3 regions of the Caballeronia sp. DA-9 genome follow, and region 3 is predicted to be linked to each of the others. Evidence: predicted binding sites of a transcription regulator. Region 3 holds the regulator's gene; each other region holds the start of a gene.
What was found. The regulator FliA, encoded in region 3, starts transcription of late flagellar genes. The targets are predictions, from matches to a motif close to CTAAAGTTTNNNNNNNNNNNGCCGNTA.
Positions count from the first base shown of each region.

Region 1: motA (flagellar motor stator protein MotA) is a predicted target of FliA. The motif match lies at 4,006-4,032, and genes of this name have one in related genera.
Region 2: motA (flagellar motor stator protein MotA) is a predicted target of FliA. The motif match lies at 8,494-8,520, and genes of this name have one in related genera.

Region 1 is NZ_CP195133.1:225,638-235,679, reverse strand. Features, by position in the region: gene cheA (chemotaxis protein CheA) at 1-1,578, opposite strand, end outside; gene ACRWA7_RS17255 (response regulator) at 1,657-2,037, opposite strand; gene motB (flagellar motor protein MotB) at 2,086-3,057, opposite strand; gene motA (flagellar motor stator protein MotA) at 3,100-3,960, opposite strand; gene ACRWA7_RS17240 (glycosyltransferase family 4 protein) at 4,660-5,724, shown strand; gene ACRWA7_RS17235 (H-NS histone family protein) at 5,918-6,223, opposite strand; gene aqpZ (aquaporin Z) at 6,517-7,236, shown strand; gene ACRWA7_RS17225 (PXPV repeat protein) at 7,584-7,868, shown strand; gene ACRWA7_RS17220 (Cof-type HAD-IIB family hydrolase) at 7,979-8,785, opposite strand; gene ACRWA7_RS17215 (BadF/BadG/BcrA/BcrD ATPase family protein) at 8,826-9,728, opposite strand; gene ACRWA7_RS17210 (DNA-3-methyladenine glycosylase I) at 9,901-10,042, shown strand, end outside.
Region 2 is NZ_CP195132.1:1,913,771-1,923,812, forward strand. Features, by position in the region: gene ACRWA7_RS14990 (alkene reductase) at 1-100, shown strand, start outside; gene ACRWA7_RS14995 (excinuclease ABC subunit A) at 147-2,792, opposite strand; gene ACRWA7_RS15000 (bifunctional aspartate transaminase/aspartate 4-decarboxylase) at 3,335-4,990, shown strand; gene ACRWA7_RS15005 (porin) at 5,075-6,250, opposite strand; gene motB (flagellar motor protein MotB) at 6,529-7,536, opposite strand; gene motA (flagellar motor stator protein MotA) at 7,572-8,441, opposite strand; gene ACRWA7_RS15020 (hypothetical protein) at 8,725-9,006, shown strand; gene ACRWA7_RS15025 (hypothetical protein) at 9,093-9,377, shown strand; gene ACRWA7_RS15030 (hypothetical protein) at 9,507-9,779, shown strand; gene ACRWA7_RS15035 (hypothetical protein) at 9,857-10,027, opposite strand.
Region 3 is NZ_CP195133.1:3,590,259-3,600,300, forward strand. Features, by position in the region: gene ACRWA7_RS32815 (lytic transglycosylase domain-containing protein) at 1-999, shown strand, start outside; gene ACRWA7_RS32820 (hypothetical protein) at 1,014-1,553, shown strand; gene ACRWA7_RS32825 (hypothetical protein) at 1,570-1,971, shown strand; gene ACRWA7_RS32830 (RNA polymerase sigma factor FliA) at 2,507-3,238, opposite strand; gene ACRWA7_RS32835 (flagellar biosynthesis protein FlhG) at 3,270-4,205, opposite strand; gene flhF (flagellar biosynthesis protein FlhF) at 4,198-5,928, opposite strand; gene ACRWA7_RS32845 (cysteine hydrolase family protein) at 6,459-7,127, shown strand; gene ACRWA7_RS32850 (DUF2877 domain-containing protein) at 7,157-8,044, shown strand; gene fdrA (acyl-CoA synthetase FdrA) at 8,172-9,728, shown strand; gene ACRWA7_RS32860 (oxamate carbamoyltransferase subunit AllG family protein) at 9,739-10,042, shown strand, end outside.

The sequences.
Region 1 (10,042 bases), 340 kb from region 3:
CATCGCCTTGGCGAGAATCTTGTCGCGGCGCAGGCCCGCGCCGTCGTCGCTGACTTCGATCACGATGTTGCCGCCGTGATGCGCCGCCGACAGCACCAGTTGCCCCGCCGCCGCCTTGCCCGCGGCGCGGCGCGCTTCCACGGTTTCGATGCCGTGATCGAGCGAGTTGCGCACAAGGTGCGTCAACGGGTCGATGATGCGTTCAATCAAGCTCTTGTCCAGTTCCGTCGCCTGGCCGAACGTGACGAGTTCGACTTCCTTGCCGAGTTTCGCGGCGAGATCCCGCACGAGGCGCGGGAAACGGCTGAAGACGTAATCCATCGGCATCATGCGGATGGACATCACGGCTTCCTGCAGGTCGCGCGCATTGCGTTCGAGTTGCGCCATGCCGTTGAAAAGGCGGTCGTGCAGCGCGGGATCGAAAGTGCTCGTGGTTTCGGCAAGCATGGCTTGCGTGATTACCAGTTCGCCCACGAGGTTGATCAACTGGTCGACCTTCTCCACGCCCACGCGAATCGAACTGCCTTCAGACGCCGCCGGCGCCGCAGCAGCGCGAGCCTTGGGCGCTTCAGCCGGAGCCGATGCCGCCGCCACATTCGCGCGGGGCTCGGCGGCGGCGGTTGCGACCGCCACCGGTTCCGTCTTCTCTGCCTCGGGTGCTTTTTCCGTCACCTCTCTGGTTTGTTCTGTTGCCGCAACCGCGGCCGGCGCTTGAACTTCCGACGCCTGCGATGCATTACCCCGGCCAATCGAGATCTGCGATTCATCGATCACGAAACAGCACACGGCGACAATGTCATCCGCCGACACATCCGAGTCCAGCCACAACGTCAGGTCACCGCCCGACTTCTTTTCCCCGACAACAGTCCCGAGGTTGCCAAGCTCTTCAGTCAGCAGAGCCTGGTCCTTTTCCCCTACCCCCCGAAGCGTAATTTTCAGATGTGGGCCGTCATCGGCTTCATCGTTTGCATTGGCCGAGTCCAGCGCGGACGCAAACTCCGTCCAGCCGCCTTCTTCTTCCACGGCTTCGTTCGCCTGCTCGACTACATGCGCGGGCGGCTCGTTCGGCCCCAGCGCCATCGCGACTTGCGCGAGATCCTGCGCGATAGCGGCTTCATCGGCGAAAGACGGCGTGGGCTCCGCAGCGGCTTGCGGTGCGTGACCGGCGTGGCCAGTGTCGTCGCCCGCGTCGTTGTCGCGCAGGAATTCAAGCTTCGCGCAGATCGCCTTCGCGGCGGCCGCATCCGGTTCCGCGCTCGCGCGATACGCGCCGAGCTGATCCGACAGCACGTCCTTGGTTTCAAGAAAGGTATCGATCATGTCGCGGCGCAAGACCAGCTCGTTGTTGCGCGCCCGATCGAGCAGCGACTCAAGAATGTGCGTGGTCTCGGTCAGCGCCGAAAAGCCGAACGTGGCCGCGCCTCCCTTGATGGAATGCGCCGCGCGGAAGATCGCGCCCAGATCTTCGGGATCGGGGTTCGCCAGATCCAGCGCGAGCAGCAATTGCTCCATGTCGGCGAGCAGCTCGTCGGCTTCATCGAAGAATGTTTGATAGAACTGCGTAATGTCGAGTGTCATGCCTGGGTCACCACCGGATGCCTTGTCTGTCGTCGCTATGCGCGTCGTAAGTGCTGTGTGCTGTTGATGCTGATACGTTCAGTGCGACTGCTCGGCGTCCGACAACGTCGCCACCAGCTCGGTCAGCATGTCGGGATCGATTGGCTTTTCAATCCAGCCCGTCGCGCCCGCTTCTCGCGCCGCCGCCTTGAACTGCTCGCTCGATTCGGTCGTGAGCACGAGGATCGGCGTGTTCGCGTACGCCCGATGCCCACGCAACCTCACGATCAGATCGAGGCCGCTCATGGCTGGCATGTTCTGGTCCGTGACGATCAAATCGAATTGCTCGGCGAGCGCCGCTTCGTAGCCTTCGGCGCCATCGGCGGCAACTTCGACGCGATACCCCGCCGCAACGAAGGTCGCGGACAGGACCTTGCGCATGGAAGCGGAGTCGTCGATGGTCAGAATGTTCTTGATCATGGTTGGTCGTTCCTGGTCCGATGTTCTTGAGGCGCGTCCCGAAGCTGGCTACTTGCCCGCCGGCCTGGCCGGCGCAAGCGCGCCCAGGTCAGGCGTGGCGTTGCCAGGATTCAGGGGATTGCTGGTGATCGTGGTTGCTGAAGCGTCGTCGCGCGTCATCGACTCTTCCGATTTGCGATTCAAAACGAGAATGCTGATGCGGCGGTTTTCGGGATCGAATGCGTCTTTCTTGTTCAGGTTCTGCGTCGATGCCAGACCGATCACGCGCAGCACCTTCGCTTCGTCCATGCCGCCCGAGATCAATTCGCGGCGCGAGGCATTCGCCCGGTCCGCCGACAACTCCCAGTTGCTGTACCCCTTCTCGCCACCAGCATATTGCGTTGCGTCCGTGTGACCCTGCACGACGATGCGGTTCGGCACGTCGTTGAGCGCCTTGCCGATTTCGCGCAGGATGTCGCGCATATACGGCTGCACGGAATTGCTCGCGAGGGCGAACATCGGGCGCTTCTGGGTATCCACGATCTCGATGCGCAAACCCTGTTGCGTCGAATCAATGCGAATCTGCTGCCGGAACTGACGCAAGACCGGATTCGCTTCGATCGCCGACATCAGCTTCACCTGCAGGTCATGCAGGCGAGCCTGATCGCGCCGCTCCAGTTCGCCTTGCGCGTCCTTCAGCGTCTGCTCGTCAATGCGGTTCGAGCGCCGCGTGCCGTCGCTCATGCGCGTCGTGCCTGGCTCGGGGCTTGAGATATCGCGGCCGCCGCCGTCGATGATGCTCGAGTCCATGCCGGTGCGCTGCCCGCCCATGATCGCGTTCTTGAGCGGCATGTTGAAATATTCCGCAATGCCCTGGCGCTGCACCGGCGACACGGCGCTCAGCAGCCACATGAGCAGGAAGAACGCCATCATCGCCGTCATGAAATCGGCGTAGGCAAGCTTCCACGCGCCGCCGTGATGCGCTTTCTTGCTCGATATGATCCGTTTGATGAAGATTGGGCGGTCGTTCTTGTTGGCCATGATGGATTCTCCGAAAGCGCGTGGTCGCGTGCAGGCGTGTCGTTATTTCGCCTTCACGCGGCGCACGTGTTCTTCCAGTTCGGAGAACGACGGACGCTCGGTGGAGAACAGCACCTTGCGGCCGAACTCGACCGCAATCGCCGGGGCATAGCCGTTCAGGCTCGCGAGAATCGTCACCTTGATGCACTGGAACATCTTCGTGGACTCGGCCACGCGCTGCTCCACCACGCTCGCAAGCGGCCCGATCAACCCGTACGACAACAAGATGCCAAGGAACGTACCGACCAGCGCCTGCGCGATCATCTCGCCGAGGATTGCCGGCGGCTGATCGGCCGACGCCATGGTATGGACCACGCCCATCACGGCCGCGACGATCCCGAACGCCGGCATGGCGTCGCCAACTTTATGCAGCGCCTGAGCCGGGCCTTCGCCTTCGGCATGATGCGTTTCGATTTCCTCGTCCATGAGACTTTCGATTTCGAATGCGTTCATGTTGCCGCCGACCATCAGGCGCAGGTAATCGGTCAGGAATTCGACGATATGGCGATCAGCAAGGATCTTCGGATATTGCGCAAAGATCGGGCTCTTGGCCGGATCGTCTATGTCGGACTCCAGCGTCAGCGTGCCTTCCTTGCGCGCCTTGGCAAGCAGCACGTAGAGCAGCGCCATCAACTCCATGTATACGTCCTTGTTGTACTTGGAGCCTTTGAAAAGCGTCGGGATCACGCGCAGCGTGGCCTTGATCGTCTTCATGCCGTTACCGAGGATGAATGCGCCCACGCCCGCGCCCGCAATCATCAGGATTTCAACCGGCTGGACCAGCGCGCCCAGATGCCCGCCTTCGAGCGCATAACCGCCGAAAACCGACAACAGCGTCACTAGTGTTCCGATGAAAATCAGCACAGTCGAATCCTCATGGTTGCAGCGGCGAAACCGCCGTTAAGTGGTTTACGGCACGAGGCTGGAAAACTTTGAAGGGAAATAGGAAGGCGCGGATTTCTGGCGCGTCTTTATTGGCGGGGGGTTTACCGTGTAAGGTGTGTGCGCCCTTCGAAGCCCGCCAGAGTTGGACAAAAATCGGGCAAAGATGCCGATTTATCCTGAATGTCCGGTTTAATGGACGTCATCGGCCGCTTGTCGTGGCGGAGTTTTATTACAGCGTGTTTCATTCGCGGTTTAACGGCGCCGTATCGGAATGACTTCACGCGCATGCGTCATATATTTCGGGTTATAAGTGCTAACCCTGTCTGGAAAGGGCTCGATGGCGCTGGCATGGGCATTGCGTCCCTAGGCGTCCTGGGCTTGCGTCGCACGTTTCGAAACGAGTCGATATTTGCTCAAACACCCTGCCAGACAAGGGATTCAGCCTAAGTTTGCGTTTCGTAACCGACGGTGTTTCGCGCTGTAACAAGGTTAAGCGTTTGAAAAATGACTCGGCGATGACCGCAGTCATCCTGATAATGGGTCTTAAGGGATTACCCGATTTACCCGGGTCCGATTTAACGGGGGCGGCAGCATAGAGGCTGGCCGGTCCGCAAGGCTTCAGCGGTTTTCTATCGGAATTCCGTTGTTTGAAGCCGTAACGAACAGGAGAGTCACGTTATGCGTATCGCACAAATTGCACCTTTGCACGAAGCAGTTCCTCCGAAGTTCTACGGTGGCACCGAGCGCGTTGTCTCGTACTTGAGCGACGCACTGGTCGACCTGGGCCATGACGTAACGCTCTTTGCGAGCGGGGACTCGGAAACCAAGGCAACGCTCGATGCAGCATGGCCGCGTGCGCTACGCCTGGACCCGTCTATTCGCGACTGGAACGCGCCGCATGCGCTGCTGCTCGAGAAAGTGCGTCGCCGTGCCCATGAATTCGACGTACTACACTTTCACCTCGACTACATGCCGTTCTCGACGTTCTCGCAAATGGACACCCCGTTTGTGACCACGCTGCACGGCCGTCTCGATTTGCCAGAACTGCAACCGGTTTTCGACGCTTTTCCCGAAGCACCGGTCATTTCGATCTCGGATTCACAACGTCAGCCATTGCCGCAGGCTGCTTGGTTGAACACGATCTATCATGGCCTGCCGCAAAACCTGCTGACACCGCAAACGCACAAGAAACCAGAGTATCTGGCGTTTCTGGGCCGCATCTGCCCTGAAAAGCGTGCCGATCTCGCTATCCAGATTGCAGCGCAGACTGGTTTGCCGCTGAAGATTGCCGCAAAGGTCGATAAGGTCGACCAGGAATACTTCAAAAGCACGATCGAACCGTTGCTGTCGAGTGCAAATGTGGAATTCGTCGGCGAAATCAACGAGCAGCAAAAGCCGGAGTTCTTGTCGGGCGCCAAGGCATTGCTGTTCCCGATCGACTGGTCGGAGCCGTTTGGCTTGGTAATGATCGAAGCAATGGCCTGCGGTACGCCCGTGATCGCGTTTAATCGCGGTTCAGTGCCGGAAGTGATCGATCATGGCGTGACGGGCTTCATTTGCGAAGACGTTCAGGGCGCGGTCGGCGCGCTGCAACGGCTTGAAGAATTGTCGCGTACTGAAATCCGCGCCCAGTTCGAACGTCGTTTCTGCGCAAGCACGATGGCGCAGAACTATGTCGACAGCTATACCGCACTGCTTCAAGCGGCAAAGCGGCCGGTGCTGCGTCAAGTTGCAATAGGTTGAACGGGAAACGCCGAGCAAATAGGCCGATGCAACGTCCATTTAGAAAAATGTGACATCGGCTGGATTTAATGCATTGAATTTACTTGAATTATCTGTATGGCAACGTGAAAAAATCCGCCCGCTCCGGGTGGATTTTTTTCGTCTTCGAACATGCTGGCCAAAATCTTTGCGCTGACTGCTTCAGTACGCCGTCTCAGGAATGATCTTGATTAATCAAGAACCGCTCACGGCTTTTACCCACAATCCATTTCGGTGGTTTGCCACGACCGCTCCAGGTATTACCTGATTTAGGATCTTGATAAACCGGCGGCAATGGCTCCTTTTTGGGTGGCCTGCCGCGGCGCACGACTGTCAATCCCAAGTCCTGTGCCGTGAGGCCATACTCGACAATCTTTCTGCGGATATCGGCAAGTACCGCTTCCAACTCCGCGCGCCGCGCTTCTTCAGCCTGCTCCTGGAGTTTGGCGATTTGCGCCTTGAGCTCAGTGTATTGCGACATTTCTATTCCTCTCTAATAGGCAGCAATTATTGAGAAGACTAACGGCATCGAATAAAAGATGCAACGGTAGCCAATGCAATTGCAGAAAGTCTGAAACTAAATGAGAAGATTCTTGAAACTATAGAGCAATCTTAATAAGAGTTGCCTTAGTTCTCGTTGATTTGACAATTATTGACAACGAGTCGCGGCACTCGGATTACACTGCCTACCCGCTCCATTGATCGCAGAAAATATCAGCGGTTACATGCATCGGAAACGTTTCGGTTTTTTATATATTTTTAGGACTTCGAATCATGCGATTAGGACAGCGCCTCGGCGCAGAAATGTTTGGTACGTTCTGGCTCGTGCTGGGCGGCTGCGGAAGCGCCGTGCTCGCCGCTGGATTTCCTCAACTTGGTATTGGCTTTGTGGGCGTGTCGCTCGCGTTTGGCCTGACCGTGCTCACCATGGCTTACGCCATCGGCCATATCTCGGGCTGCCACCTGAACCCCGCCGTGAGCGTTGGCTTGACCGTCGCCGGCCGCTTCCCCGTTCGCGAACTGGCTCCGTATATTGTGGCGCAAGTGATCGGCGGCATTCTCGGCGCATACGTGTTGTCGGTGATCGCCAGCGGCGCGCCCGGCTTCGACCTGGTGGCGAGCGGTTTCGCGACCAATGGCTTCGGCGACCAGTCGCCGGGCCACTACTCGATGATCGCCGCGCTCGTCTGCGAAGTGGTCATGACGTTCTTCTTCTTGTTCGTCATCCTGGGTGCTACCGACAGCCGCGCACCCGCAGGCTTTGCGCCGATCGCCATTGGCCTTTGTCTGACGCTGATCCACCTGATTTCGATCCCGGTTACGAACACGTCGGTGAATCCGGCACGTTCGACAGGTCCGGCGCTGTTCGTCGGCGGCGCGGCGGTGGAACAACTGTGGCTGTTCTGGGTTGCACCGATCATCGGCGCGATTATCGCGGGCGTGGTTTATCCGCTGCTGACTGGCGCAAAGAATCGGGCACTCGCTTCCGCCTGATTAAAAGCCATCTGATGGATAAGAAAACGGGCGCTCGACGCCCGTTTTCTTATTGGTTTAAAGATTTCTTGGTCTTAGCGGCCACGTAATATGAAATGCTTGCGACAAATGTAATGCGCGTTTACTGCCTTTCAAATTCGGAAACGCTGGCCGCGGCTGCCATACTCCTGTCCAGGTGCTCTTGAAGCTTTACCCAATAAGGTCTGCGCCTCCATTTGACGAGCGCTTTAACGCGGCGATCGTACTTTCACGATACTTTCACCCCGTAACAACTCGTCGATACTCGTAAGACTGCGGATGCGTACATTGGATTCATGCGACACGCGTCGCCCAAAAAGGAGAACACCATGAAACGCATCGTCACTCATCTGCTGGTTGCAGCCGGTTTGGCCGTGAGCGCGGTCGGGGTTGCGCAAGCGCATACGGACCTGAATATCGGCTTGTCGCTGGGTGCGCCAGTTTACTCGCGGCCCGCGCCGGTCTATGTACAGCCGGCGCCTTATTACCGTGCGGCGCCTTCATGGCATCGTCACGATGAACCGCGCTGGGGCGGACCGGATCGCGGACGTTGGGATCGCACCGGCTGGAACCATCGGGATGATTATCGCGGCGGATGGAATCATCGCGGGTAATAACTCCAAGTCCAGCATTTTGTGAAGCTTAAACAAGAAGGAGCGGCCATTCTCGAGGCGCTCCTTTTTTATTCCTCGCGTTAAATATCCGAGCTGAAATCCGCTCGGGGTTAATTGCTCATGCTGAACAAACTGCGCAATTGATGCGCAACGCCGGCCTCGAAGTTATTGCCGGTTCGCGCAATATCCGGCAAGCGTTTGACCAGATCAGGATTTGCGTTTTTCATCATGAACGGCCGGCCCGCTGTCTCAAGCAAGTCGACGTCGTTCATGTTGTCGCCAAATGCAACGCAATGTGCGGCGTCAATATCCAGCCGGTCCAGCACAAACCGCAGCGCCCGCCCCTTCGATACATCCGACGTCATCACCTCCAGGCAATCCGGCATGGAATACGTCACGTAGATGGATTCGCCAAACTCGCGCTCGAGATTTTCCGCGGTCACCTTCAGATCTTCCGGCTCACCGATATACAACACCTTCGCAATGTTCTCGCCATCGTGCCGGCGAAGGTCCATCACGTCGTAGTTGAACCCCGAGTCCTGATGAAACTCGAGCAAGGTGGGCGCGTGGCGGTCGATCAGCCAGGCGTCGTCGGCGAAGAGATTCACGATGACCCGCTCGCTGCCGGCCAGATCCGGCTGGACGAGCCGGCGTACCGCCGAAGGCGCAATGTCGCGTGCGTAAATGCGCTCGTTGTCCGGTGCATGAATACGCGCGCCGTTCGACGTGATCAGGTATGCGTCGACACCCAGAACAGTGCGAATTCCAACCACGTCCCTGTAATGCCGCCCAGTCGCGATGATGAAGCGCACGCCCTGTGCTTCCAGTTCGCGGACCGTTTCGACGGTGAATGGATCGACCTGATGATCGCTGTTGAGCAAAGTGCCGTCGAGATCGGTTGCGATGATCGAATACATGGGAGAGCCGCTTCCTTTTAACCGTTAGGAACCTGACATTCTAGCGCGCGACACGGGATTTTCCGGCTGCGGCGCGACGAGCGAGTTGCAGCGCGCCTGCGGCCGAGTCAGCGAGCGGCGCGCGTAACCGGGCACGGAGCGTCTCGGGCACAAACGGTTCGAGTGGGGCTGCGAGGCCGCCGCACAACGCTACCGGCATGATTCGGCCGGGATCGAGCGCCCGCACCATTTTTTCGATTTCGCAACCGGCCTCCTGAAGCAGGCGCTCGGCAAACGGATGGTTTCGATGCTGGAAGACCGTTGGTGCGAGCGCGGCGTAACCAGTCTGATTTGCAGCACTCAACCAGACCACCAGACCATCACGATCGACTACGCCAGTGCATTCAAGCAGAGCGCGGGACCAGTCATCTGCAGGTGCGCGGCAATCCAGTACATGCTGCAAATGCACCGCCGCGCGCATGCCGAGCCACGCGCCACTGGCTTCGTCGCCGCTCGGAAAACCGTAGCCGCCTGCGATCCGGACTTGACCCCGGGAATCAAGCGACGCCGCGATACTGCCCGTGCCCAACGCTACGATCACGCCCGGCTCGCCGCCGTGCGCGCCCAGCAACGTAGTCAACGCGTCACTTTCGACAACAAGCGCGCATCCATCCGGCGCACTTTCATGGAACTGTGCGAGCCAGCCGGCGTGGTTGACGCCCGCCAGGCCGCAACCGAGTGCACATACGCTCCACTCGAACGGCAAGCCGGCGGAGCCGAATGCGCGCGAAATGGTTGCATCGATTGCTTGCCAGGCGCGCTCGACGCCCAACGCGAGACCCGACGGGCCGCCGGTGGCGCGAGCGAGTTCAATGCCGTTTGCATCGGCCAGGACGACACGTGTGCCGCTACCGCCGCCGTCGACGCCAATCAGGTAAGAGTAGGAGTAAGTTGATGTAGTCATGCCGCAAGCTTAACGGCACGACGAAGCCACCGCCACTCGACCGAATGGGCTGGCAAGTGTGCCGCCTCGCGGAGAGCATCCTGTCACTGACCAGGCCAATCGGCCGACTATTCCGGCCGACGCCTTGGGCCTATGCTGATCGAACGCCAACCATGCATCTCCAGAATCAGCCATGACCAATGCAAAGCAACCAGCTCCGGAACCTCGCAAAAACTCCGAACCGCACCGCTGTGGCTGGGTCAGCACGGCAGCGCTCGCCCAGTACCATGACACCGAATGGGGCGTCCCCTCGCACAATGATCGCCACCTGTTCG
Region 2 (10,042 bases), on a different replicon from region 3:
TGAAAACGATGCGCCGTTGAACGCGCCGATCCCGGAGACGTTTTACGCGCGCGGGACGGAAGGGTACACAGACTACCCGACGCTGGAAACCATGGACTGATTTTTGTTTGCGTTGACGAAAACCGGCGGCCTGAGGCCGCCGGTTTTTACATCAGGCAGGCCTTCAAATATTTCGACGTCTGCCCGCGCGTTCCCTGCTTCACCACGTCTTCGGGCGTTCCACTCGCAACAACCTTCCCGCCGTTTTCTCCCGCGCCCGGTCCCATGTCGATGACCCAATCGCTTTGCGCCGCCACACGCATGTCGTGTTCGACCACTATCACCGTATTGCCTGCATCGACAAGACCCTGTAGTTGAACCAGCAAGCGGTCGCTATCGACTGAATGCAGACCTGTAGTGGGCTCATCGAGAATGTAGAGGTTTTCGCCCCGCTGCGCACGCTGAAGCTCCGTTGCAAGCTTGATGCGCTGCGCCTCGCCGCCGGACAATTCCGTTGCCGGCTGACCAAGACGCAAATAACCCAGTCCAATGTCACGCAGTACGGCAAGCGCGCGCATGATCTGCGGCTCGTTGGTGAAAAACTCGCAGGCTGTATCGACGGTCATCTGCAGGACTTCCGCGATGTTCTTGCCGTTCCATTCAATCTCGAGCGTCTCCGGGTTGTAGCGCGTTCCGCCGCATGTCGAACAGGGCGCATAGACACTCGGCATGAAGAGCAATTCGACACTGACGAAGCCTTCGCCCTCGCACGTTGGACATCGGCCTTTGGCGACGTTGAATGAAAACCGGCCGGCGTCGTAACGGTGACGGCGCGCTTGAGGCGTATCCGCGAACAGCTTGCGGACGTGGTCGAAGAGGCCCGTATAAGTGGCGAGGTTTGAGCGCGGCGTGCGGCCGATCGGCTTTTGATCGACTCTTACCAGACGGCGTATGTGCTCCATGCCTTCTATGATCTCGCCGTCGGTTTGAATGTCTTCCACATCCATAAGAGGATCGTGTTCATCTTCGGGTTCGGCTGAGATTGGCCGTCCAAGTTTCTCTCCAACGAGTTCGGGCAAGGCCTGACTCACGAGACTCGACTTGCCCGATCCCGAGACGCCGGTGACCGTTGTAAAGCATCCCAGCGGGAATGCGACATCGAGAGCTTCCAGGTTATTGCGAGTCACCTTGGCGAGCCGTAGCCAGCCTGCGGCCGGGCGCCTGACGCTTACAGCAGGCCGGTTTTCTCCAAAGAGATGCAGCCTTGTCTGCGACGCTTCCACGTCGGCGAGACCCGCAGGCGGCCCGCTATACACAATGCTTCCGCCCGCCGTTCCCGCTGCGGGTCCGACGTCGACCAGCCAGTCCGCGCGACGCATCATCTCAAGATCGTGTTCGACCACGAACAGTGAATTGCCGGCTTCCTTCAAGCGTTGCAGCGCGCTATAAAGCGCTTCGCCGTCAGCCGGATGAAGGCCCGCGGACGGTTCATCGAGCACATAGATGACGCCGAACAACTGCGACGCCAGTTGTGTCGCGAGCCGCAAGCGCTGCAGTTCGCCCGACGACAGCGTCGGCGTGCTCCGATCCAGCGCCAGATAACCCAGACCCAGATCGATCAACGTGGAGAGCCGTTCCAGCAGTTCTCTTGCCATGCGTTGCGCCGCGACCTGCTTCTCGCGCGATTGATTCGTTGTCCGTCTGATATCGGGCGACGCCTTGTGCGCCGATCCACCCGCTGCAACCCGGCGTTGCACCGCTTCACGCATCTCCTCCTTGTTCAGCACTTCGCCAGTCTGCACGTCAGACGGCAATTCGCCGCGTGCAACGGGACGCAGAATTTCCGCGACACGCGCCATCGGCATTTGCGACAGCTCCGCAATATCGAGTCCGGTGAAAGTGACTGACAGCGCTTCGAGCTTAAGCCGCTTGCCATGACATGTTGAACACGCGCTGCTTACCATGAACCGCGAGACGCGTTTTTTCATCAGAGCGCTCTGCGTGTTGGCGAATGTATGCAGCACATAGCGGCGCGCGCCGGTGAAGGTGCCTTGATAGCTCGGCTCGGCGCGGCGCTTGAGGGCGGCTTTCGTCTCCTGCGGCGTAAGACCCGCATACACGGGCACGGTCGGCGTTTCGTCGGTGAAGAGAATCCAGTCGCGGTCTTTCCGGGGCAGATCGCGCCAGGGGGTGTCGACGTCATAGCCCAGTGTGACAAGGATGTCGCGCAGGTTCTGGCCATGCCAGGCAGGCGGCCACGCGGCGACGGCGCGCTCGCGGATGGTCAGCGAATCGTCGGGTACCATCGACTTTTCGGTGACCTCGTACACGCGTCCGAGACCGTGGCAAGCCGGGCAGGCGCCTTGAACCGTGTTGGGGGAAAAGTCCTCGGCGAACAGCATGGGTTGTTTGGGCGGATACGTGCCAGTGCGCGAATACAGCATGCGCACGAGGCTCGACAACGTGGTGACACTGCCCACCGAAGATCGTGCATTCGGCGTGCCGCGCTGCTGCTGGAGCGCCACCGCCGGCGGCAATCCATCGATGGAATCCACTTCCGGCACGCCGGCCTGTTCGATAAGCCGGCGCGCGTATGGCGCGACCGACTCGAAGTATCGGCGCTGTGCTTCGGCGTAAAGCGTGCCGAATGCGAGCGACGATTTGCCCGACCCTGAAACGCCCGTGAAGACCACGAGGGCATCGCGCGGAATATCGACGTCGACGTTGCGCAGATTGTGTTCGCGCGCGCCTCGCACGCGAACAAAACCTGTATAGGAAGAGGATGGCTCGGATTTACGGTTTCGGGCTGTCATGCGTCCATTCGATGGTTTGTGGTTTTGTCGGCATTGCCGTGAGTCCAAACGGTACGCAGAGCGTGTGCCCGGTAACGGAACAACATCAGCCGATTGCGGCGGTTTGCAAGCTGGCATTTAATCCATTGATTTAACGCCTGCTTATTTCCGGCCACGATGAAACTGTTTTCATGACGCGGACGTGATATTAGTAAGTGCGTGGATTTGCGCAGGCGGTACTACAAGACATAAACACGACCTAAAGCAATTGCGTCCGCGATTTTGTCCCCTAGACTGATAAATCGCGATTGTTTCCCGCGATGGATCGAAGATTATTTCAGAGTGAGAAATAAATATCGCGATCGTGTATGACGATTGGATATGTACTCTAATGCAAAACTTTCTACTTAGTCAGCAAGGAGACGTGGAATGCGTTGATCACTAGTCGCGGCCCAGCACGCTTAACCGAATTTCATTGTCGCTTCTCCCGAAGAGCAAGGCGCGAACGCAGGGCAACCGGCGCTGCTCTCATTCAAGCAGTCAATTATTTCTGGAGGTACTGGATGGCCAAGTCTAAGAAAGCGGGCTCGCAAGAGCAATCCAAAATTGCGGCGCTTAGCCCGTTCGAATTGAAGGACGAACTGATCAAGGCCGCAGGCGGCGGCGCCGTTGACCGGCCCGCCAACGTCGCCATGCTCAATGCAGGCCGCGGCAACCCGAATTTCCTTGCCACCATTCCCCGTCACGGCTTCTGGCAGTTGGGCCTCTTTGCCATGCGCGAATCCGAGCGTTCATTTGCGCACATGCCGGAAGGGCTGGGCGGATTCCCGAAGCATGAAGGACTTGAAGAACGCTTCGAGATTTTCGCGCGCGACAACAAGGGCGTGCCCGGCATCGACTTCCTGCGCGGCGCGCTCTCTTATGTACGTGATCAACTGGGTCTGAATGGCGGTGAATTCCTTTACGAAATGTGTGAAGGAATTCTGGCCTCGAATTACCCGGTGCCCGACCGGATGTTGAAATTGTCCGAAGTGATCGTGGCGCAGTATCTGAAAAAGGAGATGATCGGCAAACATCCGTTCATTGGCGATTTCGATATCTTCGCCACCGAAGGCGGAACCGCGGCAATGACGTACATTTTCAATACGCTGCGCGAAAATCATCTGATCAAGCCTGGAGACACTATTGCGCTCGGTTCGCCAATCTTTACGCCCTACATTGAAATCCCGACGCTCAACGACTATCAGTTGAACGTGGTCAATCTCAATGCGGACGTTGAGCGCAACTGGCAATACTCGAAAGAAGAACTCGACAAGCTGCGCGATCCAAAAGTCAAAGCGTTCTTCCTCGTCAATCCGAGCAATCCGCCCTCGGTCAAGATCGATACCGAAAGCCTGGAGTACATCGCGGAGATCGTGAAGGAACGGCCGGACCTGATCCTTCTTACCGACGACGTATATGGCACATTCGCGGACGATTTCGTTTCGCTCTTCGCGTTGTGCCCGAGGAACACCATCCTCGTATATTCATACTCCAAGTATTTTGGCGCCACGGGCTGGCGGCTCGGCACGATCGCGACGCATCAGGACAACGTGATCGACGAATTGATCCGCAAGCTCCCCAAGGAACAACGCGAGGAACTGCACGAGCGTTACCAGTCCATCACCACCGAGCCCGAGAACCTCAAGTTCATCGACCGGCTTGTGGCGGACAGCCGGACTGTTGCGCTGAATCACACGGCGGGGCTTTCCACGCCGCAGCAGGTGCAGATGGTCCTGTTCTCGCTGTTCGCGCTGATGGATACGCCCGAGGCCTACAAGAACGCCTTGAAGCGCCTGATTCGTGGACGCAAGGAGGCGTTGTATCGCGAGATCGGAATCAGCTTCGACGACAGTGACGTGAACCAGGTCGATTACTACACGATCATCGACCTCGAGTTTCTCGGCAATCGCGCCTATGGAACGGAGTTCGTGCAGTGGCTGTTCAAGAACACCGAACCGTCCGAGTTGCTGTTCCGCCTCGCGAAGGAAGCACGCGTCGTGCTCTTGCCGGGACGCGGTTTTGGCACGCAGCATCCTTCCGGCCGCGTATCGCTCGCAAATCTCAACGAGAGCGATTACAAGCAGATCGGCCGCGCGATGCGCAAGTTGATGTCGGAATACGTCGAACGCTACAACGAGGCAACGGGCAAGTCGCTCGACAGGAACAAGGTGCTTTGACGTGCATCGCGCGCTGAAACCAGCATCGGAATGAAAAACGGGCCGCTGGAAAAAGCGGCCCGTTCCTGGCTTTCAGAGACGTGCTTAGAACTTGTGGCGAATACCCACGCGTGCAGCGATCTGGTCGTTTGCACCGCGGCCCGACGTGCCGAAGTAGCTCGTGCTCGAACCGATCTGCGCCTGCACATCGGTGCCGTTGTTCGAGCCCGACGCGTGTTGATAAATGCCCAGCACGTAGACATCGGTACGCTTGGAAAGCGCGTAGTCCACGCTTGCGTCGACTTGCTGCCACTTGCCTTGTGCGGCGTCCGTCAGCTTCATGTATGTGTAGCCAAGGCTTCCCGTCACGGCCGGCGTGAACGCGTACTTGCCGCCAAGTTCATACGTATTGAACTTCGACGTCGCGCCACCGATGGCTTCGAAACGCGTATTGGTCCACAACGCGAACAAGGTTGCGTCGGCGATCTTGTAGTTTGCACCAATGCCGAACGTGCGCAGGTCCTTCGTGCCGCCCGTCGCCACGTTTGCAATGCTCGTGCTGAACGCCGGCGTAGCCGAAGCCGGGAAGTGGATGTCCGTATAAGCCGTGCCGATGCTGAACGGGCCCGCAGCGTAGTTCAAACCGAAGCTGTATGCACGCGACGAACCTTGCGTGGTCACGCCGCCGGCCGTGGTCGTGGGCGAGCCGGAGAACGCGCCTGCCTGGTTCGAGAAACCATACAAGCCGCCGAACGTCACGCCGTAGAAGTTCGCGCTGCTGAACTTGATCGAGTTATTGATGCGGCTTGACGTCAGTTGGTCCACGTCATTGATGTGATACGCATAGTTGCCCGCAACCGTCTGGCCGCCGATCGAATACGCGCCACCCAGGTAGTCGGTCGAGAACGAGTATTGACGGCCAAGGGTCACCGAGCCGACGTCCGACTTCGAAATACCCACATAAGCCTGACGGCCGAATTCCGCGCCGCCCTGACCGAGCGTGCCGTTGCCGCTGTTAAAGCCGCTTTCCAACGTGAAGATGGCCTTCAGTCCGCCACCCAGGTCTTCAGCACCTCGGAGGCCCCAGCGGCTGCCTTGCGATACGCCGTCGTCGTACTTGAAAATCTTCGAGCTGCCGGTGCCGGCGGCGCTGTGGTTCGCATAGCTGATACCTGCGTCGATCAGGCCGTACAGCGTGACGCTGCTTTGAGCTTGAGCGGGTGCGGCCGATGCGGCAAACGCAGCGAGCGCGGCGATGGCGAGCAGTGATTTACGATTCAAAACAATCTCCCTGAGCGTGGGTGGTAGCGTGAGTGGTCTGTGCAACAAGTGCTTTGGTACATCGGACTCTTGCGGTCCATTGACTTGCGACGGGCGGACTTTATCGGACACGTATGTAAGGTCCATGACAGTTGTTTTGACGCGACGACTGCTTTACAAGCACCGCTCTTGTGGTATGAGCGGTGCTTGGCGGCGTGCCATTCAAGCAGACTGAGCGCTGTGAGCGTGCGGGTGGAAACCGCGAGCGGATGGCGTATCGCCGCGCACAACGCGGCTTGCTAGCCTTTTGACGAGGCTTCGGCGTCTGTGGGCAGCGCCGGCCGCGGCTTGAGCTGCAGTTGCGCGACCTTCGGCGGAATCACGGCGCTCGCAGGCTGGGAATCGTCTACCGAGGTGCGGCCGCCATCGGCGAAGAACGCCTGCTCGGCGGCCTTGTTCAGCACGAGAATGCTGATGCGCCGGTTGGTGGGTTCGTCGGCAACCGCCTTGTTCAGCGGCAGCACGTCGGCGAGTCCGCGCACCTGAAGGATCTTGCCTTCGCTCATGCCGCCCGCGATCAATGAGCGGCGCGCGGCGTTGGCGCGCTCGCTCGACAACTCCCAGTTCGAGTAACCGGCCTGACCGCCGGAGTAGGGCACGGCGTCGGTGTGTCCCGCAATCGATACGCGGTTGTCCACATCGTTCATGGACGCCCCGATCTGCGCGAGTATCACGCCCACATAACCCTCGAGCTTCGAGCTGCCTGAGGCGAACATCGGACGCCTGAGCGAATCCACGATCTCGATGCGCAAACCCTCGCTCGTGATATCGATACGAATCTGGTCCTTGAACGCGCGCAGCGCCGGCGTATTTTCGATCAACGCCGTGAGCTTTTCCTTAAGCTGCTTCAGGCGGCGGGCATCGTTCTCGGCTGCGATGCGTTCGGGCGTCTTGGGGACAGGCTCGGTCTGGCTCTTGGTGACTTCGCCAGGACGTGAACTCGCAAGGTCGCGGCCGCCGCCGTTGATCACGCTCGAACGCGCCGCGCCGCTGCCGTCGTTGCCGCCGAAGAGCGTGGAGAGCGGCGCGTTGAAATAGTCTTCAATGCCCTGCTTGTCGTATCTCGACGTCGACCCGAGCAACCACATCAACAGAAAGAACGCCATCATGGCCGTGACGAAGTCGGCGTAGGCGATCTTCCACGCGCCGCCGTGATGACCCGCGTGTCCCGACTTCTTTTTCCTGCGCACCACAATGGTCGGCGCAAGGACCGACTGCAAGGGATCGCGATTGGGTTTTTCAGCCATGTCCTAGTCCGTGAGTTGGCCGTGCAAGCCGTGCATCAAGCTGATTTTGGCTGCTTGGTGGCGCGCACGGCTTCGTCGAGTTCCTTGAAGCTCGGACGGTCGGCGGTGAACAGCACCTTGCGGCCGAACTCCACGGCAATGGCGGGCGCATAGCCGTTCATCGATGCAAGCAATACCGACTTCACGCACTGGAACGGCTTGGACTCCGCCTGTCCTTTTGCGGCGAGCAGATCAGCGAGCGGTCCGAAGAAACCGTAGGCGAGCAAAATGCCAAGAAAGGTTCCCACGAGCGCGCCGGCAATCATTTCGCCGAGAATGGCGGGTGCTGCGCCGACCGAACCCATTGTGTGAACAACGCCCATGACGGCCGCGACAATGCCGAACGCAGGCAGGCCATCGGCCATTTTCTGAATCGCGCTGGATGCGACAGACGCCTCCGCGTGATGCGTCTCGAGCTCTTCGTCCATGAGGTCTTGCATCTCGAGCGCGTTGACGTTGCCGCTCGACATCATGCGCAAATAATCGACGATGAATTCAAGCAGATGGTGATCGTTGAGCACGTGTTCGTACTTCATGAAAGTCGGGCTTTTTTCCGGCGCTTCCACGTCCACTTCGAGCGCCATCATGCCTTCCTTGCGCGCCTTTTGAAGCAGTTCGTAAAGCAGTGCGATGAGTTGCACATATTTCTCTTTCGAGTAGCCGCCGCCCTTGAACGCGGTCGGGATGACCTTAAGCGTCTTTTTGAGCGTGGCAACCGGATTTGATACGACGAATGCCCCGATTGCGGCACCAAAAATACACAGCAGCTCGAAGGGCTGCAGCAGCGCTTTCAAGTGGCCGCCCACACCCATGAAACTGCCGATCACCGACCCAATCACCAGGACCCATCCGATAACGACAAACATGCTCTCTCCGCGTAATTTTCGTGCCTCGGTTAAATGAAGCTGTCATGGAACTTAACGGCAGGCGGCCTCGCACATTTAGGGTAGGCATGAGGAATCTTTTCTTACCGATTTGTGTAAATCAGAAAAATTTACGCTGAAAATTGCAACGTTTGGTTTAGTCGGGAGGTCGGTCGAGATATCGAATTGATGCCAATAAAGGCCACTGTTCATTCCATTGAATCGCTTAACGAAACCGTACAGTTCCGGCACGGGATGGAGCCCGGCTACTTACGGAGAAGGTGCAGTGAAGACAGTCCTGAGCGCGGCGGCGGCCGCAATGATCATGATGCCGGTCATGCAGACGACCCATGCACAAGAGGTCTATATACAAGGCGGCACGCTTGGCGCGGGTTTGGGCGCCGCGTACTCGCTCAACTCATGGGCCGGCGTCCACGCGGAAGTGGAGGGTCTTGGCTTTTCTCACTCGTTCAACGTCAGCGGCAATAAATACGACGGTCATCTCAGCCTTAAGCAAGGCGGCCTTTATCTCGACCTTTTCCATTTGCAAACAGCGGTTTCCGGCTAACAGGCGGAGCGCTGATCAACGACGACAAACTCAACGCGCACGCCGTTCCCGACGCGCAAGGCAACTTCAAAATTGGCGATGATGTTGTGCCCGCCATTGGAGGCGCGCCCTCTGCAACGGTGCGTTTGCCGAGCGTCATGCCCTATCTGGGAGTGGGATACGGGCACAAGCCGGTAACGAAGGGATTTGGTTTCATGTTCGATCTTGGCGTGGCGTACGGCCGTCCGCGCGTGTCCTACTTCGTGCCGGAGGTGTATAGCCTGTTCACGACGCAGGCGAATATCGACCAGGAAAAGCAGAACATTACCGATCGCGTGGAAAAGTATCGCTGGTATCCGGTCGTGCAACTCGGCGTGACGTACCGGTTTTAAAGTTCGACGTGAACCTTTCGCGCGCCTGACGTTCAATAACAGCAGAGAGGGCGCGCAAAGGGCAAGCTGGCATGGATGATGCGCTCTGTCATACAACTATTGTTCATCTATCAGAGGCGAACCTTCAATATGATCCAGACCTTCGAGCAAACCATTGACGGCAAGCCGATGCAGTTCTGCGCCAGCATTGCAGACGGCGGCAGCCCGCAGCGCGTGATCATCAGCCGCGCCGATTCAGCGAAATCGCTGGTGATCGTCGAGGCATCGGGAATCATCAGCGCAATAAAGGCAGAGGTCGAAGCCCCGGAGTCATTCGTCGCGGATGCCGTGCGCCGTGCGCAGGAAGACGGGTTGATCGAGAAAGCGCTCAAGTCCGGCGATGTACTGACCGTAACGCTTTGATCAGTTGCCACGCTTGAAAATGCCCGCCTGTGCTTTCGCGCAGACGGGCATTTCTTATATGGCGACAGCCGTATTTTCTATAAACGTGGTGAGCCGTTGTTGGGATCGGCTGGAACCAACGGCGTTGCGGAATCCGGGCCGTCGGGAAGATCGGGATCGTCGGGATTGAGCGGCGCGTCGGGATCGAGCAGTTCGTCGGGATCGGGTTCTATTGGCAATTGGGTCGGGTCTACCGGCGGCGTGGACATGATCGGTTCCTCACA
Region 3 (10,042 bases):
GGCATGTCACCGATGGCCGCTGCTGCTGATAAGGGCCAGTACGATTCACTTATCGAGGCAGCAGCGAAAAAATATGGAGTGGACCCGACACTTGCTAAAAAGATCATTTCGCAGGAAAGCAAGTTCAATCCGCACGCCACGAGTTCGGAAGGCGCGCAAGGGTTAATGCAGGTCATGCCCTCCAACTTTAAGGCGCTCGGAATCACTGACGGGTATGACGCCACTCAAAACATCTTCGGGGGAATGAGGATACTGGCGGAAAGCCTAAAGCGTGCGAAGGGTGACGTTAATCTCGCACTGCGCTATTACAACGGCGGATTAGATCAGTCCAAGTGGGGACCGGTAAATGCCGCTTATCCGGGGAATGTCTTGTCGCAAAATGTTCGTCCTATCGGTTCGGGTTCGAGCGCCGCGAATGGCTACGGTTATGGAGGCGACATGACCAACGCGCCCGCAGCACTTAAAACGTCCATGGACCCGAATGCCCAACCGGTCGTGACTTTCGGAGCAGGGCGCAAGGTCAACTACACAGGCGGCGAATCGATGGACACGATGCGTCGCAAGGCGGTAGCGGATATGGTGGCTGGCGCACTTGGAATTCCCGTTGGACAACTCATGCTCGGTGACGTTACGAAGGGTGACGTTCGTTTCGCAGAGAGCAACGTGGGCGCGAGTTTGCTCAATAAGCACGCCCAGTTAGAACAGCAACTTAGCGTTCCAGGCATTCTCCCAATGCAGCGCGCCAGCATGATAAAGGACCTTCAAACGGTCGCATCGCAAATCCAGATGATGCAGCAGTATGGAAATGGCCTTGTTGAATCTGCGCAAAATGGTGGCCGCGCATTAACAATCGGGGAAATGCCGGTAACGGTCAACGTGCAAGGCTCTGGCTTATCCACCGCGCAAATTGCGCGCGAAGCGGCTGGAATCTTCGAAGACAGCCTTCGGACCCATTTGCACGAACTCGCCAACGACTCAGCAGACGGTATCAGATACTAAAGGACATAACCACAATGTCTCGTCAATCCAAAGAGTTTTATGAAACTTTCCGAAAGTATCGAACCACGCAATTCTCCGCTGCCGATGCATTTCGGCTATTCGTGGACCGCGAACCGGACGCGGCTGACCCGGAGCCTTGGGAAGTGTTATCCAAGACGCAAGCCTTAAGTGAGGACGGATGGATTCAACTCGATAACCGGGGATCTATTGCGGCGCACGTAACAGACCCGACACACGGTGCACACCCCTTTAAGGTTTTACGGGCCGTGATGGGTATTGTTGTTGATTACAACATTTCCAAAATGCGTGATTGGAAGCCGCACACAGTTCCGGATCGATTCGCGGCTGGGGGAAAGAGCCTTCCCATTCGCGGCGTCAATCCGATTATCTCCACCTTAATCGATAGCGGAAAGGCCACGCTGCGAGAGTTGCAAGAATATTACGCCCTGGACGATGCGGTGCAAATGTACGATGTGCATTTCACCAGTTTATTAAATCGCGCGTTTGCGGACGAAGCCGCTATGAAGAAAGCAAAGTCTCAACAGTCCCAATAAATCGAGATTACCTAATATGCTCAAATTCACGAATACATATGGAGTTGAACGCAGTGCGAACATGCGGCTACTCGGTGCGATGGAAGGCTGCGAGTTTCGCCGCGAGTTTTCGACATTTCTCGCGTCTGGCGATCCGGTAAGCCGCAGGAAATTTGTCGATAAAGTGTTCGCCAATATATCCATTGTGATGGGGAACGGTAGTGAATTTGCGCTGCGCACGAATGCCCTGATTGTTAACCATGTTGGCGAAGGTTCGGATGCGGTGCCGCTGCTGCGCGATTTGTTTGATGCATTTATGCGCGAGAACGAATTCGAGCCGCAGGCGTGCGCCTCGCGGGTAGGCTTTTGGTCCGAAGTCGGAAGCCGCGCGGCAGAGACGTTTTTAGTGGAGGGGATCGGCGCACTGCTAGACGCCTGAAAACGCCTGTCCGGTACACATTGCTCGGCGAGGCTAACGGGATAGCGGTCCAGCCGCGCGTCTCGTATGGCTCTCGTTGTGTCCGAACGAGCGCATAACGGTCCACCGCACGAGGGCGACCTTTCTTGCACGAGCAAACCGAAACGAGTACTGCCGTATGGCCGGAAAAGGTAGAATTATCTGCCGGAGCAATTCCGCTTCGGGCAACTTTCCGAAGGTTGCGAGGGACTTTTGAGGGACGCAGCGCGGCAAATTTGGTGCAAAAGCCAATTTCTAAGTATTTGATATTTAAGGCTTTTGGATCATTTTACCTCCCTCCGAAGGCAGGGGTTGCTGGTTCGATCCCAGCCGGGCGCACCAAGAACAGCTTAAAGCTCAGACGCACAGAAGGTCGAGAGCGCAACGGCGCTGCTTTCAATGTCGCGCTTGCTGACGGCATCGTTAATCCCGATGTACTGGACCGGAACCAACGCCAAGCGAAGTCGAAGCGCAAAAGCCGGCGCCCCGAAACTTCGCCAACCGCAAACCCAATCCCTCAAGCCTCAACCCCCGACCAGGCCTGTTCCCGCAACTTGGCCCGCAACCTCGCAACCGCCTGGCTATGCAATTGGCACACGCGCGATTCGCTGACTTCCATCACGGCGCCGATCTCGCGCAGGTTCAACCCCTTTTCGTAATAAAGGCTCATCAGCAGCTTTTCGCGTTCCGGCAATTTATCGATGGCTTCCACCAGCGCCGAGCGCAAGCTGCCATCCAGCAACGCAGACAGCGGATCGGCTTTATCGACACAATAACGGTCGAGAAACGGTTCGTCGTCCGATGACCGGTCGAAGTCTTCGTAATAGATCAGTTGGCTGCCGTGCAGATCCTGCAGCATGGTCTGGTATTCGCCGAGCGGCATGTTGAGATGCTCGGCGACTTCCTGCTCGCTCGCCGAACGGCCAAGGTTCTGCTCGACCTTGTGCACCGCCGACTCCACTTCGCGCGACGTCTTGCGCATGCTGCGCGGCAGCCAGTCGTTCGCCCGCAATTCGTCGAGCATCGCGCCGCGAATCCGCTGGCTGGCGTAGGTCTCGAACTGCGCGCCCTGATCTTCCTTATAGCGGCTCGCGGCGTCTAGCAAACCGATCATGCCGGCCTGAATCAGATCGTCGAGATCCACGCTGGCCGGCATTTTTGCGACCAGTTGCAGACCCAGACGGCGCACGAGCGGCGCGTAGCGGGTCAGGACCTCGGCTTGTGACAGTTTTCCCTGGGCGTTATACATCGCGTTCACCTTTGTTCCTTCTTTTGCTTCGTCACACCGACGCCGGGCTGCGCATCGCAAGCTCCGCCAACGGCGATTCGGTGCGGCGCAAACCAGCCCCGGGGTTGATCGAACGCTCGATGTTGCGCGGCGTTTCCATGGAAGCGGCTTGCGCCGGCCATTCGAAGTGCGAACTTTCTGGCATCGGCCAATACTGCAAATCGGCCGCGATATGACGATAGTCGCGAGCGGCGGCGGTGGTCGGGAAAGCTTCCACGGCGCAGCGCGACAGTTCATGCGCCTTCGCCACGCGCGCGTCTTCAGCCACGCAGCCGGCGGGCATCAACTTCACGGCGAGATAGCGGCTTGCGACGCCGGCGAGGTTGTCGAAGGCGATTTGCGCATCGGCGGCGTTCTTCACGTGATTCACCACGATCCGGAAGCGCGAAATGGCGTGCGCGTAATGCAGGCGCTTGATGCAGGCATACGCCTCGGTGATCGCGGCCGGCGCGACGCGGGTCACGATCACGAAGTCGTGCGCCTGCGCAGCAAGCGTGGACAGCGCGCCGCTGCGATCCGGCTGTGTATCGATGAGAACGATATCAGCGGGACCATCGAGCAAGACGCGGCAATGGGCGGCGTCGTGGCTGATGCGTTCGTCGCGAGGCGCGGCGATCATCGAGAAGCCGAACGGCGTGCGCGTCACCGCGTCCTGCAGGAAGCGCTTGCCGGACAACACCGCGCCCAGCGCGCCCGTGGACGGCACCTTCGCGAGGCGGCTCGCCGACAACGCGTTCTGCCGTTCATCGATAACCAGCACGTCCTTGCCCTGCGCCGCAAGCGCGGCCGCGAGATTGACGACCGTTGACGTATTGCCGGTTCCGCCCATTCCGCCCGCCGGTGCGCCGCACACCGTGACCACTCGCGAGCGGTTGCGCGTCAGGAGACGCCGCAAGCCTTCAGCCTGATCGGACGCGAACTTATCCAAAGTGAACCTCATGCAGTTCGGTGGAAGCGCGCGCCGAAAGCGCGGACAGGAGCGGCGGCACGTCGTCGTCTTGCGGCACGAATGGCGAGCCGTCGCGGGGAATGCAGAACGCGCTTTTAATCAGAAATCGCTTGGTCGCGACGTACAGGTTTTCCGGAACCTTCTGTCCCGTCGATACGTAATGCACGGGCAGTTTGTATCGGATCACGGTGTCGATAACGCCGCCCAGGTTCGTGGCTTCGTCGAGCTTGGTCAGGATGCAGCCCGCGAGCGGCGGCTGGTCCGGCGTGCTTTGGTAGGCCTGCACGACTTCGTTGAGCGTGTCGCCGTGGCTGGTGGCGTTGAGCAGCAGCAGGCGCTGCACCGGGTGCCCGGCGCCACAAAGCATGGAGATGTGATCGGACACCGTGCGGTCGCGCTGGCTCATGCCAATGGTATCGATCAGCACGATGTGCTTGTTGCGCAGTTCGGAAAGCGCGAGTTGCAGGTCGGCCGCGTCCTTCACCGCATGCACCGATACCCCCAGAATCTTGCCGAAAATGCGCAGTTGCTCGTGCGCGCCGATCCGGTAGCTGTCGGTCGTCAGCAGCGCGACCTTGCTTGCGCCGAAGCGCATCACGCAGCGCGCGGCGAGCTTGGCGGTAGTCGTCGTCTTGCCGACGCCTGTCGGGCCCATCAGCGCGAAGACGCCGCCGCGGCTCATCATCGACTCTTCGCTGTCCATTACGGGCAGATTGTTCTCGAGGACTTGCTGAACCCATTGCATCGAGCTTTCCGCGTGTTCGATCTCCGGCATGTTGTCGATCAGCATGCGCACGAGCTGCGCCGAGAATCCGGCGGCGAACAGGCGCTTGGTCAGCGCTGCGTGGTTCGGACTGCGGCGCTGGCGGTCGCCCCACAGCAAGCCGGCGAAGTGCTCTTCCATCATGCCGCGCATGGACGACAGTTCGTGCATGACGGTGTCGTTGACGACCTGCTCCATGCGCACGCGAATGGCTTCCGTAACGGCCGCCGCCGCCGATGCCGGCAGTCCTGCGAACGCCCCTTCCTGCGTCATGCTGGCGGCTGGCGACTGGACCGGCGACGCGGCGGCCTGTGCCTGCGCGAGCTTCTGCTCGGCGCGGCGAGCGGCGAGTTGAGCCGCTTCGCGCGTCCATTCGGGCGCGTCCGGCGCGTCGGTCTGCTGCGGCGTGACGGTAACGGGGCTGCCAAGTCCCTTTGCAATCGCCGCCGATGCACTCAGCGAACGCTGCGGCATGCCTTCGGTGACTGACTGCGCCACGCGGCGCGCGTGTTCGATCAACCAGGGATTCGATTCGGCCATCGTGCGGGAGGATTCTTCCGGCGTTGCGCGCGGGCGGCGCGATAACGGCAACGGATCGGCCTGAGCTTCAGGTTCGAGGTCTTCGAGCGGTTCGGGATTTGCGCCGAACACGGATGAAAAGACGTCTCCGCTGGCGTACGGGTTGTGATTGGGAGTGTTTTGGGAAGCCGCGGGCGCCGCGCTCGGGCCGGCCGGCGACGCCTTGAGTTTCAGTTCGCGTTGCTGCGCCGCGGCTTTCGGGGAGATCTTTGCCAGGTCGCCATCGGCCACGGCCACGATCTCGATGCTGCCGTCTTCCGTCACCCGATTCGACAGGACCACCGCATCAGGACCCAATGCCTCGCGCACGAGCCGGAACGCATCCCGACTTGAAGCACCGATGAATTTGCGGATGTTCATTTGACCCCCGTTGAGCTTGCGCCCACGCTGTTTTATTGCGGTTGAACGGTCGCGGTTGACTTGTCTTACGCTCAAGCGACGCGCCGTTATCCAGTGAGTGAATTATTGCTTGGGCGGCCAATGCGCCATTGGCTGATAAGAGCCGGGAAAGCGGGGTAATTCGAGGGTTCGGCGCGGGGCTCGCCGATGCGGAAACCAAGCCCTCAAACATCAGATGATTGAGGCCGCCCCGCAGTGCCCAAATACGGATTTCGGCGTTCGATCTCGATTATTTATTCGTGGCGCGCCATTATGCCGCTGAGCAATTTATCGTCGCGCAATAACATTCATATTCGTTCGTGATAAAGGCTTTATTAATTTTTGGAAACGAATGGAATTAACCTTGCCAATTAATGAATAATCTTGAAATTCATCAAATATCAGTCGTCCGCTGGAAAGAACCTCCATATAATAAATCGACCGGTTATTCACATGAATCGCGATATCTGACTCAACATTTCGTCCCCTGACATTCTTCAAGGAAATTTGAAATGCCACAAAAACTGTTTCAGGCTGAGCCATTTCCATTACCGTTCAATGCAGAAACAACAGCATTGGTCATGATCGACATGCAGCGTGATTTCGTTGAGCCGGGCGGATTCGGCGAGGCGCTGGGAAATGACGTATCACTGGTACGCAGCGCCATTGAGCCTTGCAGGAAATTGCTGAAGGCCGCCCGGGACGCCAAGCTGCTCGTCGTTCATACGCGGGAAGGCCATCGCGCGGATCTGGCCGATTGTCCTCCGGCAAAACTCACGCGCGGCGGCAAGCGTTTCATTGGCACAGACGGCCCCATGGGCCGCATCTTGGTGCGCGGCGAAGCGGGCCACGACATCATTCCCGAGCTTTATCCGGCGCTCGGCGAACCTATCATCGACAAACCCGGCAAGGGCGCGTTCTATGAAACCGACTTGCAGCTCATCCTGCAAAACCACGGCATCAAGACGCTTATTGTGTGCGGCGTCACCACCGAAGTCTGCGTCACCACCACCGTTCGCGAAGCCAACGATCGCGGCTATGAATGCATCATCCCGGCGGATTGCGTAGGTTCCTACTTCCCCGAATTCCAGAAATCGGCGCTGGAGATGATCAAGGCGCAGGGCGCGATTTTTGGCTGGGTGAGCAACGCAACAGCGGTTATCGACGGACTGCGCGGCTAACTTCAAGCTGATTTCCGGGACATCCGGCCATGGCGCTCATCTCGTTCGAAGTGTCCTCGATTGGCTATCTCGCCGAGCACGGCCCGCGCGAGGCGCTGCGGTTCTGGGTGCACAGTCACTTCCAGCATGCGTTGAACCTGTCATCGGCAAACGGGGAATTGCTGACCTTGCTCAGCCCGCGTTTTCAGAACCTACCGACTGCCATCAGGATTGTCACGCCGCCGGGTTGGGACTGGCGCCACCAGTCCCGGCCTCGCGAACCCGTCGTGCTCGAAGGAAACGTGCTGCACGCCGCACGCTGGCGCGCCGATCTCAGCCGCGCGCCATGCTGGCGGCCGAAGGCGGAAAAAGCGTGGGACACCTGCTCGCTCGACGCCTTCGTCGGCGTCTATCCAGCGCTTGCCAGCCAACTGGTTGCTTACTGCCGGCAGCGCGAGGTGCGAAGCAGCCTTCAGTTGCTGCCGGGCTGGCCTGCGAATGGACGCGCGCCACGGCTGAATGTAAGCGACGATGCATCGGCGCTCAACGGGAGCGTATCCGAGTTGATCGGCTTCGGAACGGGGCTAACGCCGGATGGCGACGATTATCTGCTGGGTTATCTCGCGGCGTTGCAGTCCTGGCAGCATATTGACGTCATCGCGGCGCATTTGAAATTATTGGAGTCCACAATCAAAAGTCAGCTTCACCGGACCACGAGTATCAGCCGGCATTATCTGACTCTTGCGCTTCAAGGACATTATTCGGAACCTGTCGATTATTTGATCAGTATTTTGATTCGAAAATGCCCGGCGGCGGATATTGCGCTTTCCGCGAATAAGGTGATGGAATTTGGTGCGTCTTCTGGCGTGGATTGTCTGGGAGGTTTTCTGCATGGAATCAGGTCGCTCGAAACGGTAGCGCAAGAAGAAATTCGCTGATCGGATAAAGATCAAGCAAATATCTGTTCATCGGTTCGATGGCATTCGGCGTATGCAACGCCGGATTCGCCAGGCCCGCATTCGGCCGCTTTTGAAGCATCGGGTGTAACGATCACCGGAATTGGAAATGAGCATAAGAACGAAAGTTTTCAAAAACATGTATCAGGACTCCGTCTCCCTGATGCAAATCTCGGCCCGGATCAGCGCGTTGCCGGATATCGAGCAGGCGTCGGTCGCCATGGGCACCGAGACGAACCTCGCCCAGTTACGCGATGCCAATCTCGACGACGGCGTGAAGGCCGGTCCGAACGATCTGGTCATCGCCGTGCGCGGCGGGGATGCGGCTTGCGACGCCGCGCTCGCGCTGGCAGAAGAGGCCCTCACCGCGAAGCCGCAGGAATCGGGCGGCGATGGCATCCGCCCGCCGCCGCTCGTCAGCCTCGAAATGGCGGCGGAGCAGGAAAACGCCTCGAATCTCGCACTGATTTCCGTGCCGGGCGACTACGCCGCGGCCGAGGCGACCAAGGCGCTGCATCTGGGCATGTCGGTGATGCTCTTCAGCGACAACGTCAGCCTCGAGCACGAACGCGCGATCAAAACCCTCGCCCGGGATAAAAACCTGCTGGTGATGGGACCGGATTGCGGCACCGCCATTATCAACGGCATGCCGCTCGGGTTCGCGAACGTGGTCCGGCGCGGAGCGATCGGCGTGGTGGCCGCCTCGGGAACGGGGCTGCAGGAAGTGACGAGCCGTATCGATCAATTGGGCGCGGGGATTTCCCAAGCGCTCGGAACCGGCGGACACGACCTGCACGAGGAGATCGGCGGCATTTCCATGCTTTACGGTCTCGACGCGCTCGCGCAGGATCCGGACACAAAGGTAATCGTGCTGATCTCCAAGCCGCCCGCGCCGGCGGTTGCGGAGAAAATCCTGGCGCGCGCACGGGCGGCTGGCAAACCCGTTGTCGTGAACTTTCTCGGCGCGCGCGCCAGCGACATGAACGTGCCGGGCATTACGCCCGCGCATACGCTGGCGGACGCCGCCGGTTTCGCCGTCGCATTGCTGTCAGGCGCGGCGTTGCCGGAATCGGTTGCCGTGGTGGGAGCGCCGGATGCCGCGCGTCTCGACGAATACAGCCGCACGCTGCCGTCTATCCGCCGCTTCGTTCGCGGCGTGTTCGCAGGCGGCACGTTCTGCTACGAGAGCCAGTTGCTGCTGCGCGAACGCGGATTTCCGGCGTCGTCGAATACGCCGGTGGCATCGAATATGAAACTCGAGGATATCTGGCACAGCTTCGGCCACACACTCGTCGACATGGGCGACGACGACTTCACGCGCGGCCGCCCGCATCCAATGATCGATCCGACATTGCGTAACCAGCGCGTTCTCGCCGAATTGAATGACGCGCAGACCGCCGTCGTGCTGTTCGACCTGGTACTCGGCTACGGCGCGTCGATGGACCCCGCGACCGAGTTGCTCGCACTGATAGAACAAGCGCGGCTGCAGGCGGCCGGTCGCGATTTGCCGGTCCTGATCTCGCATGTTTGCGGCACGCAAGCCGATCCGCAAGTCCGAAGCCGCCAGGTCGACATTCTGCGCGAAGCCCGCGTGCTGGTCGCGGGTTGCAACGCGCAGGCAGCGCTCTGGGCGTGCCACGTCGCTCAAGCCCAGGCGCAAAAATAACGGAACCATGATGAATACGCTATTTCAACAGCCACTCCATGTGGTCAATGCGGGTCTGAGCAGTTTTGCCGATAACCTTGCGCTCGCCGGGGGCGACGTGATCAACCTGACGTGGCAGCCGCCCGCGCTCGGCAACGTCGATGCGGGACTCGCGCTGGCGTCGCTGATACGCCATCCGCTGGTCGAGCAGGCCAACCAGCAGGCGTTCCAGCATTACCTCGCGGCACAGCCGGTTCTGGTCGACGTGATGATCGCGTCGAGTGCGATCAGCGCGATGTCGCAGAGAAAGCTGATCCTGCACGCGGGTCCGCCTA